DNA from 3 places in the Williamsia sp. MIQD14 genome. Region 3 is predicted to be linked to each of the others. Evidence: predicted binding sites of a transcription regulator. Region 3 holds the regulator's gene; each other region holds the start of a gene.

Region 1 (6,094 bases), on a different contig from region 3:
ACCTGACGGCTGTCGCGGCGAATCAGTTCGGTGACACCGCGCCCTGGCCGAGTCGCGAACAGTTCGTCGCGCTGCGCGAGCAGTACTGTCCGAACCAGGTGAACTCGTACCTGAACGGTCGTTTCGATCCGAACGGGCGCTTCTCGGTCGGCATGCTCTACCCCTCGCAGCGTCAGTGGGACGACGGCGAACGCACCCTGCGCTGCGGCATCCAGGCGGCCGATTCCACGGGTCGTCTGCAGCCGTTCCTGGGTCGTGTCGCCGATCTCGACCAGGCGCCGCAGTGGCCGATCGGCACCTGCATCGGCATCAACCTGCAGTCGCGGCAACCCACCGATCCGGTGAACTGCGCCGAGCAGCACGCGTTCCAGGTGACCGGGCTCGTGGGCCTGGCCGAGCAGTTCGGTGCCCCCGGCGCGGGCAAGCCCTGGCCCGACCTCGCCACCCAGAACCGCTTCCTCTCGGGTGTCTGCCCCAAGATGACGACCGGGTTCTTCGGCACCCAGAAGGCGTTCACCGACACCACGCTCAACGTGCAGTGGTCGACGATCAGCCAGGTCAGTTGGCTCTCGGGCAGTCGCACCGCGGTCTGCTACGTCGGTCTGCCCGACCGTGGCGGATTCGCGACTCTCGTCGGCGACGGCAAACCCAACCTCCTCATCAACGGCAAGGTGCCGGTGCCGCCGCCGGTGGAACCGCCCGGTCGGCTCAACCCGACCCCGGTCCCGCTGCCGCAGGGCATCTCCCCCAACCCGACCGAGGTCCCGGCCCCCGAGGGCTGACGACCATGAACCTGCGAGTCGCGAACGGACCCGTGCGATGACGGTCGAGATGTCCGATCGGGAGTTCGAGGAGCTGGTGTCGGACGCGCTCGACACCATCCCCACCGAACTCACCGACGCCATGAGCAACGTGGTGGTGCTCGTGGAGGGCCACCACCCCGACGAACCCGACCTGCTCGGGCTCTACGAGGGCATCGCGCTCACCCAGCGCGACACCACCTACGGCGGCGCCCTGCCCGACACCATCACCATCTACCGCGAGCCGCTGCTGTCGATGTGCACCGACCGCGACCAGGTGGTCGCCGAGGTCGCGATCACGGTCGTCCACGAGATCGCGCATCACTTCGGCATCGACGACGCCTGGTTGCACGCCCACGGGTGGGGCTGAGACCCGCAGCGTGAATCGGCGGCGCTCAGCCCATCGGGTCGACGGTGGCGGCGCCGACCGGGCGGACCGGGTCTACACCACCCCAATGGACACAGGTCCAGGCGTCGTCGCGCCAGAGGAGTTCGATCGACCCGGTGTTGGGTAATCCGTGCTCGAGGGCGAACTCCGGGTCGACGCCGCAGAGATGCGCCGCGACCAGTCGGATCGCGGCCCCATGACTCACCACGTACACGTCGCCGGGCGCGTCGGCGTGGGCGTCGCGCAGTGATTCGATCACCGGGACGTACCGACGCAGCAGGTCGTCGAGGCTCTCGCTGTTGCCGACCCGCCGATCGGTGTGACCGGCGAACCAGTCGGCGATCAGGTCACGGAACGCGCGCACCGAGTCGTCGTCGTTGCGGTCCTCGAGGTCGCCCACCTGCACCTCGTGCAGATCGTCGACGGACCGGGCCTCGATCCCCCACACCGTCCCGATGAGTTCGGCGGTCTCCCGAGCACGCCGTGCGACCGAGCTGTAGAGCGCGGCGGGACCTGCGTCGGGGCGTTCGAGTCCGAACAGAACAGCCTGTCGCGCACCGAAATCGGTGAGACCCGCGCCCGGGGGCCGGGTGTCGAGGCGCGCCATCACATTGGAGGTCGTCTGCCCGTGCCGCACCAGGTGCAACGACCCCATCAGTGCTCACCCCGGCGCAACGCCTCGACCCATCGCAGCGAGTCGGAGTGGTCGGGTGACGCCGCGCCGGTCGCACGCTCGGCGGGCCACGACCCCAGGAAGGTCACCTTCTCGGCGAAGGCGTGCAGTCCTGCCAACCCGTGTCCCATCAGAGGGTCGTCGATGTGTCCGGAGGCGTCGAGGAAGAAGTGGTAACCCGCCGAGTGGCGTCGTGGTCGTGATTCGATTCGCATCAGATCGATGTCGCGCGTGGCGAATTCGCTCATCGCCCGCACGAGCGACCCCGGGACGTCGGGCAGGTTCAGGATCACCGCGGTCCGGTCGCGACCGGTGCGCGCCGGGACGGGCGCCGGTCGCCCGATCAGCACGAAACGTGTGGTGGCGTCGGCCGCGTCGGCGACGTTCTCGGCGAGGGCGGTGAGGCCGTGGTTACGGGCGGCGAGAGCCGTCGTCAACGCGGCGTCGGCGCGACCGGCCGCGACATCGGCCGCCGCGGCGGCGTTCGACGAGGACGGGATGACCGTCGCCGACGGGAACAGTCGGCGCAGGCTCTCCCGGGTCTGACCCTCCGCCACGGGATATGCGGCGATGGTCGCGATGTCGTCACCGGCCCGGCCGGGGGCGGCAGCGACGGTGAAGGCGATGTCGAGAACCGTCTCGGCGAGAATCTGCACGCCGTCGCCGGCGGCGAGCGCGTCCATCGTCGCGGGTACCGCACCCTCCACGGAGCTCTCCATCGGGACGCACCCGTGGCTTGCGGCACCCGACCGGACGGCCTCGATCACGTCACCCGGGCTCGACTGCGTGGAACGCTCCGGATCGGTCCAGCCGACGCGGTCCATCAGACGATCGAGGGCCATCTCGGTGAACGTCCCCGCCGGACCGAAATACGCGACCGCGCCGGAAGGCTCGGGCAGCAGCGGACGAAGGTCGGACACATCACGAGCCTAGTCGACGTCGTTGCCCGCAACCGGAAGACTGTACGACCGACCGGGACGGGCTGCGCTGACCGCGCGAAGGCGGCCGGGCGAGTGGTCGTGCTGACTGTGTGGAAACGGGCGTCGAGTGTGCTCACCGCCCGGCGTGAGCCGACGACGAGACAACGCACACTCGACGACCGGCTTCCGCACCGTCAGCGGTAGTAATCGCAATCAGAACAGCGAAATACACCAGCGTTCAACACTATTCACTGAATTTAACCTCCCAGGTTTCGAACATCCGTGCTAACCTGGATGTACAGAACCACCTGGGGAGGGGCCGTTCGTGAGTGATCTCATTGCGAAATACGCTGCCCTGCAATCCCTCGTGAAAGAGATCGCCGACGAGACCTCAGACGCCTACGACGACGAGACAGTCGCACAACTGGCGATCACCCACGAAACCGCTGTCCGCCAACTCCAGTCCACCGGTAACCGCCGCATCCTCGAGGTCTCCGACCGCGACGCGCACCGCACTGTCGGGTGCGTGACCCTGACCGAGTTCCTACAGACGAAACTGCGCGTCACGCAACCGAAGAAACGTCTCAAAGAAGTGCAGGCCCTCGAGTCGATGCATGCGATGACCGGCGAGAAGCTCCCACCGGTGTGCCCGAACACCGCTCGGGAACTCGCCGCCGGTTCGATCGGCCCCGACCACGTCCACGCCGTACTCGACGTGATGGCCAAGATCCCCACCGCGATCGAACCCGAGCACCGCGCCTTCGCCGAGCAGACCCTGGCCGAGTTCGCGACCACACTGACGCCGAAAGAGATCGCCGCCGCGGGCGTGCGGATCCTCGCTCACCTTGATCCCGACGGGACCCTCACCGACGACCGCGATCGTGCCCGGAACCGGAACCTGAATCTCGGCTGCCAGGACTCGCAGCTGATGTCGAAACTCACCGCCACGTTGGATCCGATCACCCGCGCATTGTTCGACGTCGTACTCGCCAAGTGGGCGGCGCCCGGCATGAACAACCCGGACGACGACCAGTCACCCCGCGGCGATCATTCCGATGTGGATCCAGCCCTGCTGCGGGACGCTGCCGATCGGGATTGCCGCTCGCAGTCCCAACGCAATCACGATGCGCTGAAAGCTCTACTCGACGCCGCAGTCAACGGCGGTCTCCTCGGCGGGTCACATCGCGGACTGCCACCGCAGATCATCGTGTCCATCACCGACGCTCAACTGCGTGAGCACGCCGGAATCGCACGCACCGCCACCGGCAGCGATCTGCCCATCTCCGACGTGGTCAAGCTCGCCGCAAACGCCCAGACCCACCTCGCCGTGTTCAGCGACGTCACCGACGAGCCGCTGTTCTTCGGCCGGTCTCGTCGGCTGGCATCGCAGTCGCAACGGTTGATGGCCTTCGGGAAGTACAAGGGTTGCAGCAAAGACGACTGCCCAACACCGTTCGCGCACACCGAAATGCACCACGCCGAAAACGACTGGGCCGACGGCGGCCTCACCGACTCGACCCACATGGCACCCGCATGCGGCCCCCACAACCGGACCGTCGGCACTGAACCGCACCAGTGGACCACAGAGAAGATCACCGACGGCCCCGACAAAGGCCGCTACGGCTGGCGACGCAACACCGACCCACCCCATGCTCTCCGCGCCAACCACCTGCACCGTCTCGACGAACTTCTCGAGCGATACCGGAACCCACCTGATACTCCGGCGCCGAACATGCGCTTTGACATCACCTGGCCGCACGACATGGTCTTCGAGGCGGCGTGACGGGTCGCGTTTCGAGAGATCGGCCGCCCTGCTCCTCATGAGACGCTGATTTAGGTTAGGGTTACCTTAACCACGTCTCGACGAGCTCCCGCCAGAAGAGGATCCGCCATGGCAACCACCGTGACCGACCGCCCGACCGACGCCGAGGCGATCCGCACCGCGTGCATGCACGTGACCGCCGCGATGGTCGCCATCGAAGGCGCCGAGCCGTCGCCGGTGACGATGGTGCACCTCTTCGACGGGCAGGCGTTCGTCCTCATCGGCTCCGACACCGACGCCATGGCCGCCACCCGGGCAGGCTCCGACGGAGTCCCGGCGATGATCGAGGTCACCGACTGCGCACCCATCGAACTCCGCGAACGCGTGCGGTCGCTGATCTGGCTCAACGGTGTCCTGCACCGGGTGCCCGCCGACCTCGAGCGCGACCTCGCCATGGAGATCGCCCTCGAACATCCCGCCGACGAACTGCTCGACCTCGGCCACGGGTTCTCGATGCTGCGTCTGCAACTGACCGGCGCCGTCATCGCGACGTCGACCGGCGCGGCCGCGGTCGCCGCCGACGAACTGACCCGCGCCACGCCCGACCCGTTCTGGCAGTACGAGGCCGACTGGATCGCCCACCTCGACTCCGACCACTCCGACGTCATCGAACAACTCGTCCGCCGCCTGCCGCGACACCTGCGGAACGGTCGTGTGCGACCGCTCGGCATCGACCGCTGGGGCATCCGCTTCCGGGTGGAGGGCGAGACCGGCGACCTCGACACCCGCCTGTCGTTCGACCGCCCCGTGACCGACGTGATGGCCCTGTCCCGGGCCCTGCGCGCGCTCGCCGGCTGCCCCTACCTGAACAGCATCACCGACTGAGCACAGGCGGCGTCTCTATCGTGGCGAGGTGCCCTCACCCATCCGAACGCTGCTGACCCCGGCGCGACCCGCCGACGTCGAGGTGGTCACCGACCGCACGCAGCGTCGGCTCATCGGTGCCGAAATCAGCATCGTCGTCATCCTCACCTTCGGGCTCTCCGGCGCGTACTCGGCGCTGTCACTGCTCGAGGCGGAGCTGCGGTCGGGGGGCATCGGCAACAGCACGGTCGCCCTCAACCAGTCGACGTCGACGATCGACTACATCGACCTCGCACGCCAACTCCTCGCCGCCACAAAACTCTTCGCGATCGCCGCGCTCGCGGTCTACCTCATCTACCGCGGCGGCGTCGCGCTGCACCGAGCCGGCATCACGCGCCGTCCGACACGCCGCGACGTCGCCTGGGGTGCGGCACTCGCCGCCGGGATCGGACTGCCGGGTCTGGGCCTCTATCTGGTGGCGCGCGAGCTGGGCGTCAACGCCCAGGTGCTGCCCAGCGACCTCACCGAGACGTGGTGGCGCCTCCCGGTCCTGGTGATCTCCGCCGTCGGCAACGCCGGCGCCGAGGAGGTGCTGGTGGTCGCCTATCTGATCACCCGGCTGCGGCAGCTCGGGTGGGGTGAGAACCGGTCTCTGCTGGCCTCGGCGCTGCTGCGGGGCAGCTACCA
Region 2 (6,094 bases), on a different contig from region 3:
TCGCCGGGTCGGCGGGCCGGAAGTGGCTGTCGGTGGGGTTGTCCGAAGAGTTTTGCGCCCATCGCGGGGTGTAGGCGACGACGCCCGTCGGGCACATCCCGAGGCTGGTGATCTTGTTGACCACGCGGTCGAGGGACGTCCACGTCCGGGCGCCTCGCTGCGGTTCGATGACCGACCAGTCGACGTCGACGCGGACCAGCCCGACGCCGGCGTCGCGGGCGGCAGTGAGTTCCCTGGTGAGGTCGGAGTCGTTGAGGCCCAGGATGCCTGCGCCCGGCGAGACGCCGACGCGTCCCTTGGCGGCTGAGCCCTGACACGTCGAGGGAGCGGCGGTGTGTGCGGTCGGCACGAGAACGGTTGCGGCGCCCACGGTCAACGCCACGATAAGGGCGGCCCGGGCGACAAGGGAGCGGCGAGAACGAGCGGGTCGTGCAGTGGACATGGGGACCTCTCCGGTGCGGCTGCATGGGCGTCTACTGCAGAGGTGGTGGCCCAGTCCCCCCGAACACACCGGCCACAACCTTCTCGAACGAAAGCAATAGTCACATCAGTCACAGCACATATCGGCGCCGGTGACCGAAACTGAGCCGATCCGAGAGCGTTTCGTGACCACTTCTGGATACTGAAGAACGGACATCCGCTCGTTCCGGTCGCGTGAAAAGTCGGTGGTGCTGAGTGTGTGGAAAGTCGAGCCGAGTGTGCTGACCACTCCACGCGAGCCGACAAGCAGACAACGCACACTCGGCGAAGGCTTTCCGCACAGTCAGCGGCGGTAAGACACCACCACAGCTCAGGCCGCCGGGTAAAGGTGAGCCCGCGGCCAGGTGATGTCGAACGCCCGACTCAACGCAAGGACGGCCTCAGGTGGGTTCCGGTACCGCTCGAGGAGTTCGTCGATCCGGTGTAGCTGGTTGGCGCGGAGGGCGTCGGGTGGGTCGGTGTTGTGTCGCCAGCCGTAGCGGCCGCGGTCGGGTCCGTCGGTGATCTTCTCGGTGGTCCACTGGTGGGGTTCGTTGCCGACGGCCCGGTTGTGCGGTCCGCATGCGGGTGCCATGTGCGACGAGTCGGTGAGTCCGCCGTCCGCCCAGTCCTGTTCGGCGTGGTGCATTTCGGTGTGGGCGAACGGGACCTGGCAGTTGTCTTTGCTGCAGCCGCCGTATTTCGCGAACGCCATCAGCCGTTGCGCGGGTGAGGCGAGGCGCCGGGACCGGCCGAAGAAGAGTGGCTCGTTGGTGACGTCGCTGAACACCGCGAGATGGGTCTGCGCGTTTGCGGCGAGCTTCACGACCTCCGAGATTGGGAGGTCGGTCCCGGTGGCGGTGCGTGCGACGCCTGCGTGCTCACGTAATTGGGCGTCGGTGATCGAGACGATGATCTGTGGCGGCAGTCCGCGATGCGACTGACCGAGGAGTCCGCCGGTGACGGCGGCGTCGAGGAGGGCTTTCAGCGCATCGTGATTGCGCTGGGACTGCGACCGGCAATCACGGTCAGCCGCTTGTTTCAGCAGCTCTGCATTGGCGTCGCCGTGATCGCCCTTGGGTGACTGGTCGTCGTCGGGGTTGTTCATGCCGGGTGCCGCCCATTTCGCGAGAACCACATCGAACAAGGCGCGCGTGATCGGATCCAGCGTCGCGGTGAGCTTCGACATCAACTGGCTGTCCTGGCAGCCGACGTTGAGTTTCCGATTCCGTGCTCGGTCACGGTCGTCGGTGAGGGTTCCATCGGGATCGAGGTGAGCGAGGATCCGCACCCCTGCAGCGGCGATCTCTTTCGGCGTGAGCGTCGTGGCGAACTCGGCCAGCGTCTTCTCCGCGAACGCCCGGTGCTCAGGGTCGACCGCGGTGGGGATCTTGGCCATCACGTCGAGCACTGCGTGGACGTGGTCGGGGCCGATCGAACCTGCGGCCAATTCTCGTGCGGTGTTCGGGCATACCGGTGGGAGTTTCTCGCCGGTCAGCGCGTGCATCGGTTCGAGTGCCTGTACTTCTTTGAGACGCTTCTTCGGTTGTGTGATGCGCAGTTTCGTCTGCAGGAACTCGGTGAGGGTCACGCATCCAACGGCGCGGTGCGCATCGCGGTCGGAGACCTCGAGAATGCGGCGATTACCGATTGCCTCCATCCGCCGGGTGATGCGTTCGTGACGGATCGCTACCTCGGCGACGGTCGCCTCGTTGTAGGTGTCGGAGGAGGAATCATCCACCTGGTCCAAGAGTTGCTCGAGGGCAGCGTATTTCGCCAAGAGATCACTCACCGCTGCCCCCTCCCCAGGTGGTTCTGTACATCCAGGTTAGCACGGATGTTCGAGGGATGGGCGATTGATTTCAGTGAATAGTGTTGAACGCTGGTGTATTTCGCTCTTCTGGTTGCGATCTACTACCGCTGACTGTGCGGAAGCCGGTCGTCGAGTGTGCGTTGTCTCGCCGTCGGCTCACGCAAGGCGGTGAGCACACTCAACGGCCGTTTCCACACAGTCAGCACAGCCAGCGCGACTGTGGACTGGTCAGCGCTGGGGGCGGTGGGGGAGGATGACCTGCTGGTCGTCGATGAGCGACACCGTCATCGGCAGACCGTATGTGGTGGTGAGGAGTTCGGCGGTGAGGGTGGATCGCGGCGGTCCGCTCGCGACGACGCGACCGTCGGCGATCACCACCACGCTGTCGCTGTAGGCCGCGGCCATCGTGAGGTCGTGGACGACCGCGACGACGGCGTCACCGCGGGCGGCACGCTCGGTGACCAGGGCCATGACGGTCTCCTGGAAGTGCGGGTCGAGCGCGGCGGTCGGCTCGTCCAGCAACAGGACCGGCGTCTGCTGGGCGAGGACCCGCGCCAGTGCCACCCGCGCACGTTCGCCGCCCGACAGCGTCGCGAACGGGCGGTCGGCGAAGTCGACGACATCGCACTGCGTCATGGCGTCGGCGACGGCGGTCTCATCGTCGGCGTTGGCGGGGGTGCGGTTCCACGGATGTCGTGCCATCTGCACGACCTCTCGGCAGCTGAACGTTCCTCCCACCACGTGGTCCTGCGGGAGCACGGCGCGCCGACGGGCCTGCTCGAGGGTCGACAGGCGCGCGATCGGGTCACCCTGCAGCACAATGCGTCCCGCGTCGAGCGCCACCGACCCGGCCAGCGCCGAGAGCAGCGTCGACTTGCCCGCGCCGTTCGGACCGACGATGCACAGCACCTCGCCGGCGTCGACCGTCAGATCCACGTGGTGCAGGACCGGCCGGCCGGATCGGCTGACCGACACCGACTCCGCACCGATCAGCGGTGCGACCGTCATGCCCATCCGCCCTGACGGGAACGGGTGCGGCGCAACAGCAGGAGGAACACCGGACCGCCGACGAGGGCCGTCAGCATGCCGATCGGGAGATCGGCGTAGTCGACGAGTGTGCGGGCGGCGAGATCGGCGAGGACCAGCAGGATCGCACCGGCCAGGGCGCTCGCGGGCACCAGCACCCGATGCGCGGGGCCGACGACGATGCGCATCAGGTGCGGGATCACGAGACCGACGAACAGGATGATGCCGCAGAACGACACCGCGGCGGCCGTGAGCACGGCGACGATGACGACGGCCACACGTCGCAGCCCCTCGACATCGACGCCGAGGTGACGCGCGGAGTACTCGCCCAGCGCCAGCAGGTCCATCCGGCGGGCGATCGTCAGCGACGCAGCGATGCCGACCACGACGAGTCCGACCACCAGGTACACCTGATCCCACGTCGCCCGATTGAGACTGCCCAACTGCCAGAACACGATCTGGTCGCGTGCTGTCGGGCTGGCGCTGAACGTGAAGAACGCGATCAACCCGCCGGCAAAGGCGTTGACCGCGATACCCGTCAGCACCAGCGTGACGACCTCGGTACGCCCCGCCGATCGCGACAACAGGTAGACGATCCCGGTGGTGGCGAGTCCGGCGGCGAACGCGCCACCGGCGACCGCGTAACCGGCGACACCGAGCCCGCCCACGGCGATCACCCCCGACGCGCCGGCGGCAGCACCCGACGACACCCCGATCACCCCGGGTTCGGCGAGGGGGTTGGCGAACACACCCTGCAGCACCGCGCCCGCGCATCCGAGAGCGGCGCCGACGAGCAGCGCCAACACCACCCGCGGCAGTCGGACGTTCCACAGGGTGTTCTCGCCGACCTGGTCGGGTAGCGGGCCGATCGCGAGGTGCAGGTGGTGCAGCAGTGAGCCGAGCACCTGCAGCGGCGGGATGTGGTTCTGTCCGATACCCGCGGCGACGACCACGGCGACCGCGAGGACCACCAGACCCACCGGTGCGACGACGGCGAGCGGTACCCGGCGCAGTGTCGGCACGCGTTTCCCGCCGCGGACCGTGCGAAGCCGTTCGGCGAGAGCGGGACTCACGAGCGCCCGTAGAGGGTGCGAGCGAGCGCCACGGCGACATCGCCGGTGCGCGCCCCGAACGACAACAGCTCACCGTCGTCCATGTCGACGATGCGTCGGTCACGCCCCGCCGGTGTCTCGCTGACGCCGGGGATCTTCTCGAGCCCGTCGACGCCACCGACCGACGCCAGGCCGTCGGTCATCATCAGCAGGACATCGGGCCGGGACTTGATGAGCCCCTCGGAGGTGAGTGAGGTGAACGCGTCGGTGAGGCCGGCCGCGGTGCCCGCGTCCTCACCGCCGACGGTGTCGATGAGGGAGTCCGCACCCGAGCCGGGGCCGCCGAGGATGAGCAGGCCGGTGCCGCGGGCATAGACGAAAGCGATCCGTGGCCGGTCGGCGTCGCGGGGGACCAGGGCGCGGGCGGCCGCGATCTGCGCGTCGGTGCGGGCGGCGAGGGCGTCACCGGCCGCGGGGACCCCCAGTGCGGTGGCGATCGACCGCAGTTGTGCGTCGGTCCCGGCGACCGTGCGTTCAGGGGTGCCGGTGACCACGGGGATGCCTGCGGCGGAGAGCTGACCGCTGAGCACGTTCGCCGACGGCAACGAGGCGTCGGTCAGGACCACCGTCGGTCGGAGGGCGATGATCGCCTCGGCGTTCGCGTCGGTACCGCCGGTGGTCACCACCGGGATCGATGCGGCGGCAGGGAACTTGGTCGCGATGTCGCGTCCGACGAGGTTGCGGCCGAGCCCCAGCGCGAACACCGCCGTGCCGTACGTCCCGTAGCGGTCGAGGGCGACGATCCTGCTGACGTCGGTGACCGTGACGCGCCGGTTGTCGGCGGTGGTCACCGTCACCGGCAGCTGTGGTGCCGCGGTGGTCGACACCGGTATCGGATCGGCGGACGGGAGCCGCGCGGTGCGCGGACCGTCGGGGAGCGACACCGACGACGGCGACGCGCCCGAGGACCCGACGTCGAGTGGTGCGGTGGAGCACGCCCCGACGGCCGTCGCGACGACGACCGCCAGCGCGAGGATCGGCGCGACGACGCGCGCCGACAGCGGCGTCAGCGTGGTCCGCTCGCCATGCCGAGCAGAGCGGTGACCGCACTCGACGACAGCTTCCACGTGCCACCGCTCTTGGTGTAGCCGTAGTCGATGCTGACCGGTGCGGGGGTGTGCGGGCTGGCCACGGCGACCTTCGCGGTCGCGGCGTCGGTGCCGTCGGCGGCGACCGAGGTCACCGAGAACACGCCGGGGGTGTACCCGCCTGCGCTGGCGCCCTTGGCGAATCCGTTGAGCTTCTGGCCGATGGTCGGGTCGGTCGAATCGACCAGTCCGGCAACCTGTTCGGGTGAGCTGGCCGGGTCGACGACGGTGCGCAGGATCTGCTGCGCGGCGGCCGCGTCCAGATCGGCCGGCGCCTGGGCGGTCGAACTCGATGCCGTGTCGGTCGACGATGCGCCGGCGGCCACGCTGCTCGCCGCGGTGCTCGTCGAGTCGTCGCTGCCGCATGCGGTCGCACCGGTCACCACCACTCCGGCGATGACGGCTCCGATGGCGAGTCTCCGGATCTGCATGTGTGCGCCTTCCCTGTTCGGTGGTAAGGCAATACTAACCATCCGCCCGTCGCGGCTGATCAGGGCCGTGCGCCGGTGAGGACCTGTCGGAGGAGGTGGAGCGCCACGCTGGTCGAGCGGTCGCGGACGTCGGCCCTTGACCCGGGGAGCACGAGGGTGCGCGTC
Region 3 (6,094 bases):
GGCGACACCTCGAGCAGATGCGGGACGAGCTGTCGAACAACCAGTTCCGCAAACGATGCGAACGCGAGTTCCTGCACTGGCTCCGGATTCGCGAATGGCGGGAGCTGGTCCGACAGCTCGAGCGCATCACCGCCGACAAGGGATGGACCCCCAACACCTCCGACGCCTCGCCCACCGCGGTGCACCAGTCGCTGCTCGCCGGCCTCCTCGGGCACATCGGTGTCCGCGACGGCGACACCCGCGAGTTCCTCGGCGCGCGCGGCACGCGGTTCGTGGTGTTCCCGGGCTCTCCGTTGGCCAAGAAACCGCCCCGGTTCGTGATGGCCGGTGAGGTCGTGGAGACCTCGCGACTGTTCGCCCGCACGGTCGCCGGGATCGAGCCCGAGTGGGCCGAGAAGATCGCCGGACCGTTGGTCAAACGCTCCTACAGCGAGCCGCACTGGTCGTCGAAACGGGGTTCGGCGATGGCCTACGAGCGGGTCACGCTCTACGGCGTGCCGCTCGTCGCGCATCGCGCCGTGCCGTTCGGGCGCGTCGACCCGGAGACGTCGCGGGACCTGTTCATCCGGCACGCGCTGGTCGAGGGCGACTGGCGCACGCGGCATCCCTTCTTCGAGCGCAACCGCCAGATGCTCTCCGACGCCCGTGATCTCGAGCACCGTGCCCGCCGCGGCGACCTGGTCATCGATGACGACCAGCTCTTCGACTTCTACGACCAACGCATCGGTCAGGAGGTCGTGTCCGCGGCGCACTTCGACACCTGGTGGAAGTCCGCTCGTCGCGAGAAGCCCGACCTTCTCGACCTCACCCCCGACACGGTGGCCGACCCCGACGCGGTGTCAGCGACCGAGTTCCCCGATCACTGGCAGCAGGGTGAGGCGCGTCTCGACCTGACCTATCAGTTCTCCCCCGGCGCCGAACGGGACGGGGTGACCGTCCACATCCCCCTCGCACTGCTGCCACGGGTCCGTCCGTCGGGTTTCGACTGGCTGGTCCCGGGGTTGCGTACCGAGCTCGCCGTGGCGATGGTGCGGAGTCTGCCGAAATCGGTGCGGCGTCGCCTGGGTCCCGCCGCCGATGTCGGGGCCGCGGCGATGGCGGCGCTCACCCCTCGTAGCGAACCGGTCGCGGTCGGGCTGGCCCGGGAGGTCGGTCGCCAGACCGGGGTCGCGGTGTCACCGAACGATTTCGATCCGGCGGCACTGCCGCGCCACCTGCGGATGACGTACGCGGCGGTCGCCGACGACGGATCGGTCGTCGCCACCGCCGAGTCGCTCGCCGGACTCCGCGAACTCGTCGGGGGCTCCGGTCCGTCGGTGCCGTCCGGCGGTGGTTCCCGCGCGCTCCGGGGTGCTGGGTCCACGGCCCCCACGCCGACACCGATCACCGAGTGGACGGCCGCCGGCATCGGCACCATCGCCTCATCGGTCGTCGAAACCGTTGCCGGTCAGCAGGTCACGAGTCATCCCTACCTGATGGTGGTCGACGGTGGTGTCGTACGTGCTGTCGCGACCACGGCAGCCGAGGCGCAACGGCAGACGCACCGCGCCATCCGACGCCTGCTCGAGATCTCGATCCCCGCGCTCAAGCCCTCGGCGGCCGGTCAGTTGCCGGTCGCGGCGCGCCTGGCGTTGTCGCAGAGTCCCTACCGCTCGATCGACGACCTGCTGCGCGATTGCACGCGGGCGGCGATCGGCGATCTCACGGGGCCGACCGCACAGGTGCGCGACCCGGCGGCTTTCGCGGCGTTACGGGCCGCCGTCGCTCGTGACGCCCCGTCGGTGGCCCGTGCCGCCCTCGCGGCCGCGGCCGATGTGTTGACCCGTGTCGCGCCGATCCGCGCCGAGCTCGATCGGCTCGGTGCGGCTCCGGCCGTCGACGATGTGACCCGACAACTCGACGATCTGGTGTTCGACGGGTTCATCGGCGCCACCGATGCCGAACACCGAGCGCGTGTGGCGGTGTACCTCGACGCCATCCTGGTGCGGCTGGGCAGACTGCCCGCCGCGACGGCGACCGATGCGCGGTCCATGGAAACGCTGGATCGTGTTCTCGACCGGTGGGCGGAGGTGGTCGAGCGGGCGACACCGGCACGGCGCGTCGCCCTCGGGGAGCAGATCCACTGGATGGTGGAGGAGCTACGCATCGGGCTGTTCGCCGAGCGGATCAGACCCGCCTACCCGGTGTCGGAGCAGCGGATCCTACGGGCGATCGACGGGCTCGCCGGCGGCACCGACGGAGGCGGTGGCGGCGCGCGACGGTGACGCCCGCAGGTCGTCGATCTCGCGCTGGAAATCGTCGACCGATTCGAACGACCGGTACACCGAGGCGAAGCGAAGGTAAGCGACCTCGTCGAGCTCGCGCAGGGGTCCCAGAATGGCCAATCCGACCTCGTTGCTGGGGATCTCGGCCGATCCGGAGGCACGCACGGCGTCCTCGACCTGCTGGGCCAGAAGCCGCAACCGGTCCTCGTCGACAGCGCGGCCCTGGCAGGCGCGGCGCACGCCGAGCATCACCTTCTCCCGACTGAACGGCTCGGTGACCCCGTTGCGTTTCACGACGGCGAGCACCGCACTCTCGACGGTGGTGAACCGGCGACCGCAGTTCGAGCACGAACGGCGGCGGCGGATGGCCTGTCCCTCGTCGGCAACCCGCGAGTCGACCACTCGGGTGTCCTCGTGCTTGCAGAAGGGGCAGTGCATCGACGTGTCCTCGAACCTGATCCGCGGGCGACGCGCGTCGAGGACGAGCCCCGTGGCGTCACAGGGTCCGAGGTGGACCCACGGTCGCGAGGATACCGACCCGGGTCGAGCGTCACACACCGGTCAGTTCCGGTAGAGGGGGGCGAGCAGCGGTTGGCCGGCGGTCAGCGCCGATCCGCTCATGTGGTTGAGCTCCTTGATGTCGGCGACCACGGCGGACGTCGACCGGTCCGGGGCGACGCGCGCGGCGAGCTCACCCAACGACTCCCCGCCGCGGACGTGGACGACCGAGGTCCCGGCGATGGGGGCGGCCGTCGACTCGGTGGCGGCCGATCCGCCGAGCACGACCGCCCACACGGCGACCGCGAGAGCGATGCCGGCGACGATCGCCGCGCCCCATCCGATGGGTGCGGGCCGACGCGACACCGGCGCGTGACGACGTCCGTCGGCGCACAGCACACCGGCGGGGCGTGCATCGACCGGCCGACCCGAGGGCCGCCGGCGAGCGGGCACAGGGCGCTGCGCCGGCCGCGGCGCGCGCTCGACGGTGCTCCCGGAGGGGCGGTACCCCGTGTGGGCGGTGGTGCTGCTGTGACGCGTGAGAGTCTGATTCATGACGTGCTCCTCATCGACCAGACGTTCGAGTGAACGTGTGTTCGATTTGTATCACGCGGCTCCGACAATGTCCCGACACGGTCGAACAAATGTTTGAAAGTTGTTATCCGCTGCACTACTGTCCCAGGTGACAGCAGGTCCGCGCGTCGTCCGAACCGTTCGAACAGACCGGTCGGGAGCGGGGCCGCGACAGGAGGGACACCGTGTCCGACACCACCGTCACCACCACCGAGTTCGCCGACGGCCCGATCAGCGAGGCCGATCTGACCCCCCGGCAGGCGAAGGTCCTCGAGGTCATCCGTGCGTCGGTCCGCGAGCGCGGTTATCCCCCGAGCATCCGTGAGATCGGCGACGCGGTCGGCCTCAACTCCACGTCGTCGGTCGCCCACCAGCTGCGCACCCTGGAACGCAAGGGCTTCCTCAAACGCGACGCGAACCGCCCCCGCGCGGTGAACGTCCAGGACGCCGATCCCGGCGACGGCGGCGGCTCCGACGCACTGTCGCTCCCGACGCCGACCTTCGTCCCGGTGCTCGGTCGGATCGCGGCCGGCGGGCCCATCCTCGCCGAGGAGGCGGTGGAAGAGGTGTTCCCGCTCCCCCGCGAACTCGTCGGCGACGGCGCGCTCTTCCTCCTCCGCGTGGTCGGCGAGTCGATGATCGACGCCGCCATCTGCGACGGCGACTGGGTGGTCGTCCGCCAGCAGAACGTCGCCGACAACGGCGACATCGTCGCGGCCATGATCGACGGCGAGGCCACGGTGAAGACCTTCAAACGCACTGACGGACACGTGTGGCTCATGCCCCACAACCCACAGTTCGACCCCATCCCCGGTGACGAGGCGGCCATCCTCGGCAAGGTCGTCACCGTCATGCGTCGCCTCTGATCGCCCGCCCACACCCCGCAGAAGCCATCTGACCACGCCGCGTGTCACACTGGTTCCCCCGCTCGGGGTGGACGACAGGAGACGTGATGGGCGCACAGCGATTGGTCCTCGACGGGGCAGTGGTCGTGGTGACCGGTGCCGCCGGCGGCATCGGACGTGAGGTCGTCCGCGAGGTGCATCGTCGCGGGGCCCGGGTGGTCGCACTCGACCTCGTGCAGTCGGCTGTCGACGACGCCGTGCGCGGACTCGACCCCGAACGCGTGCTCGCCGCGCAAGCCGACGTCACGGTCCCGGCGGATCTCTCCGACGCGGTCGATCGCGCCGTGGATCGGTGGGGCCGGATCGATGTGGTGTTCGCCAATGCCGGTATCTCCAGCGGGGATTCGGCCGACACCGTTGCCAGCGTGGCCGACGGCGTGTTCGAGCGGGTCATCGGCGTGAACCTGATGGGCGTCTGGAACACCGTGCGCGCGGCGCTGCCGCACATCATCGAGGCGCGCGGCCACGTCCTGATCACCTCGTCGACGTACGCCTACCTCAACGGCATGGTGAATGCGCCCTACGCGGCGTCGAAGGCTGCCGTGGAGCAGATCGGTCGGGCGTTGCGAAGCGAGCTGGCGGCCCATGGTGCGACGGCCGGGGTGCTGTACCCGGGATGGGTCGCCACGCCCATCGCCGACGTCGCCTTCGGCAAGGACGAGCTCGCCACCGCATTGATCAAGCGGGCGTTCCCGCGGCCGCTCCTCACACCGATCAAGCCCCGCCGTGTGGGGCTCGCGGTCGCCGACGGCATCGAGACCAGGTCACCCCGGATCCAGGTCCCGCGGCGGTGGATCCCGGTGGCTGCGCTGCGCGGCATCGTCAACCCGCTCTCCGACGCCGCGCTGCAGCGCGACACGACCATGATCGGCCTCGTCCGCGAGGTGGAGGACCGCGCGCACCGGCGGTGAGGTCAGCCGATCCGCGACGTGATCAGCCGTGGAGGGCCGCCGCGGCGGCGACGCGCGCGTCTGCGGGATCCGCGGTCGCCAGGGCCGCCCTGGCCGCGGCCCGGCACTGCTCGGTGGTGACCTGGCCGAGCGCGGCGCCCACCCCGGCCGCGGCCGCGGGCGCACTCGACAGTGACGTGACGCCCATGCCCACCAGCACGCAGGCGAGCAGGGGGTCGGCGGCGGCCTCGCCACACACACCGACCGGTTTGCCCGTCGCCGAGCCCGCCGAGGCGACCATGTGGATCAGCGCGAGAACGGCAGGCTGCCACGGATCGGTGAGGTAGGCCAGTTCGGCGGACATGCGGTCGGCCGCCATCGTGTACTGCGTGAGGTCGTTGGTGCCGATCGACACGAAGTCGACCTCGGCGAGGATCGACGGCGCCAACAGTGCGGCCGAGGGGATCTCGATCATCACGCCGGCGACGAGGCCGCGGTTGCGCACCTTCGCCGCGAAGTCGCGCGCCTCGGTCGCGGTGGCCACCATCGGCGCCATCACCCACGGGGACGACCCGGTCGCCTCGGCGGCGGCCGCGATGGCGTCGAGTTGCCGGTCGAGCAGACCGGGATTGCCGAAGGCCACGCGCAGACCACGCACACCGAGGGCGGGGTTGGCCTCGGTTCCGTTGTCGGCGAACAGCAGTGGCTTGTCGGAGCCGGCGTCGAGGGTGCGGATCACGATCTTGGCGTCGGGCTCCCCCGCGGTCGGCACGAACGCCTCGATGACCTCGCGGTAGAGCGCTGTCTGCTCGGCGGCGTCGGGCTCCTTCGCCCGATCGAGGAAGGCGAGCTCGGTCCGGAACAGACCGACTCCCTGCACCGGGAAGTCGGTGGCCGCGCGGGCGGACACGCCGTCCTGGACGTTGGCGAGGATCGACACGTCGAGACCGTCTGCGGTACGTCC

The links. Region 3 encodes LexA, which represses DNA repair genes until DNA is damaged. Its sites were predicted from a motif close to CGAACANNTGTTCG; they were not measured.
Region 1: the regulator LexA is predicted to act here: its motif matches at 3,055-3,068, upstream of ACQ7HM_RS04795 (DUF222 domain-containing protein).
Region 2: the regulator LexA is predicted to act here: its motif matches at 2,290-2,303, upstream of ACQ7HM_RS00665 (DUF222 domain-containing protein).

What each region holds. Positions count from the first base shown of each region.
Region 1 is NZ_JBPFDG010000001.1:1,123,024-1,129,117, forward strand. It holds gene ACQ7HM_RS04775 (septum formation family protein) at 1-782, shown strand, start outside; gene ACQ7HM_RS04780 (metallopeptidase family protein) at 820-1,170, shown strand; gene ACQ7HM_RS04785 (histidine phosphatase family protein) at 1,196-1,843, opposite strand; gene pheA (prephenate dehydratase) at 1,843-2,781, opposite strand; gene ACQ7HM_RS04795 (DUF222 domain-containing protein) at 3,107-4,564, shown strand; gene ACQ7HM_RS04800 (DUF2470 domain-containing protein) at 4,673-5,428, shown strand; gene ACQ7HM_RS04805 (CPBP family intramembrane glutamic endopeptidase) at 5,457-6,094, shown strand, end outside.
Region 2 is NZ_JBPFDG010000001.1:129,251-135,344, reverse strand. It holds gene ACQ7HM_RS00670 (beta-xylosidase) at 1-370, opposite strand, end outside; gene ACQ7HM_RS00665 (DUF222 domain-containing protein) at 791-2,251, opposite strand; gene ACQ7HM_RS00660 (heme ABC transporter ATP-binding protein) at 2,501-3,280, opposite strand; gene ACQ7HM_RS00655 (FecCD family ABC transporter permease) at 3,277-4,320, opposite strand; gene ACQ7HM_RS00650 (heme/hemin ABC transporter substrate-binding protein) at 4,368-5,411, opposite strand; gene ACQ7HM_RS00645 (DUF4878 domain-containing protein) at 5,417-5,929, opposite strand; gene ACQ7HM_RS00640 (competence/damage-inducible protein A) at 5,989-6,094, opposite strand, start outside.
Region 3 is NZ_JBPFDG010000005.1:462,078-468,171, forward strand. It holds gene hrpA (ATP-dependent RNA helicase HrpA) at 1-2,264, shown strand, start outside; gene nrdR (transcriptional regulator NrdR) at 2,202-2,702, opposite strand; gene ACQ7HM_RS19620 (LysM peptidoglycan-binding domain-containing protein) at 2,826-3,317, opposite strand; gene lexA (transcriptional repressor LexA) at 3,521-4,201, shown strand; gene ACQ7HM_RS19630 (SDR family NAD(P)-dependent oxidoreductase) at 4,288-5,151, shown strand; gene ACQ7HM_RS19635 (phosphoenolpyruvate--protein phosphotransferase) at 5,174-6,094, opposite strand, start outside.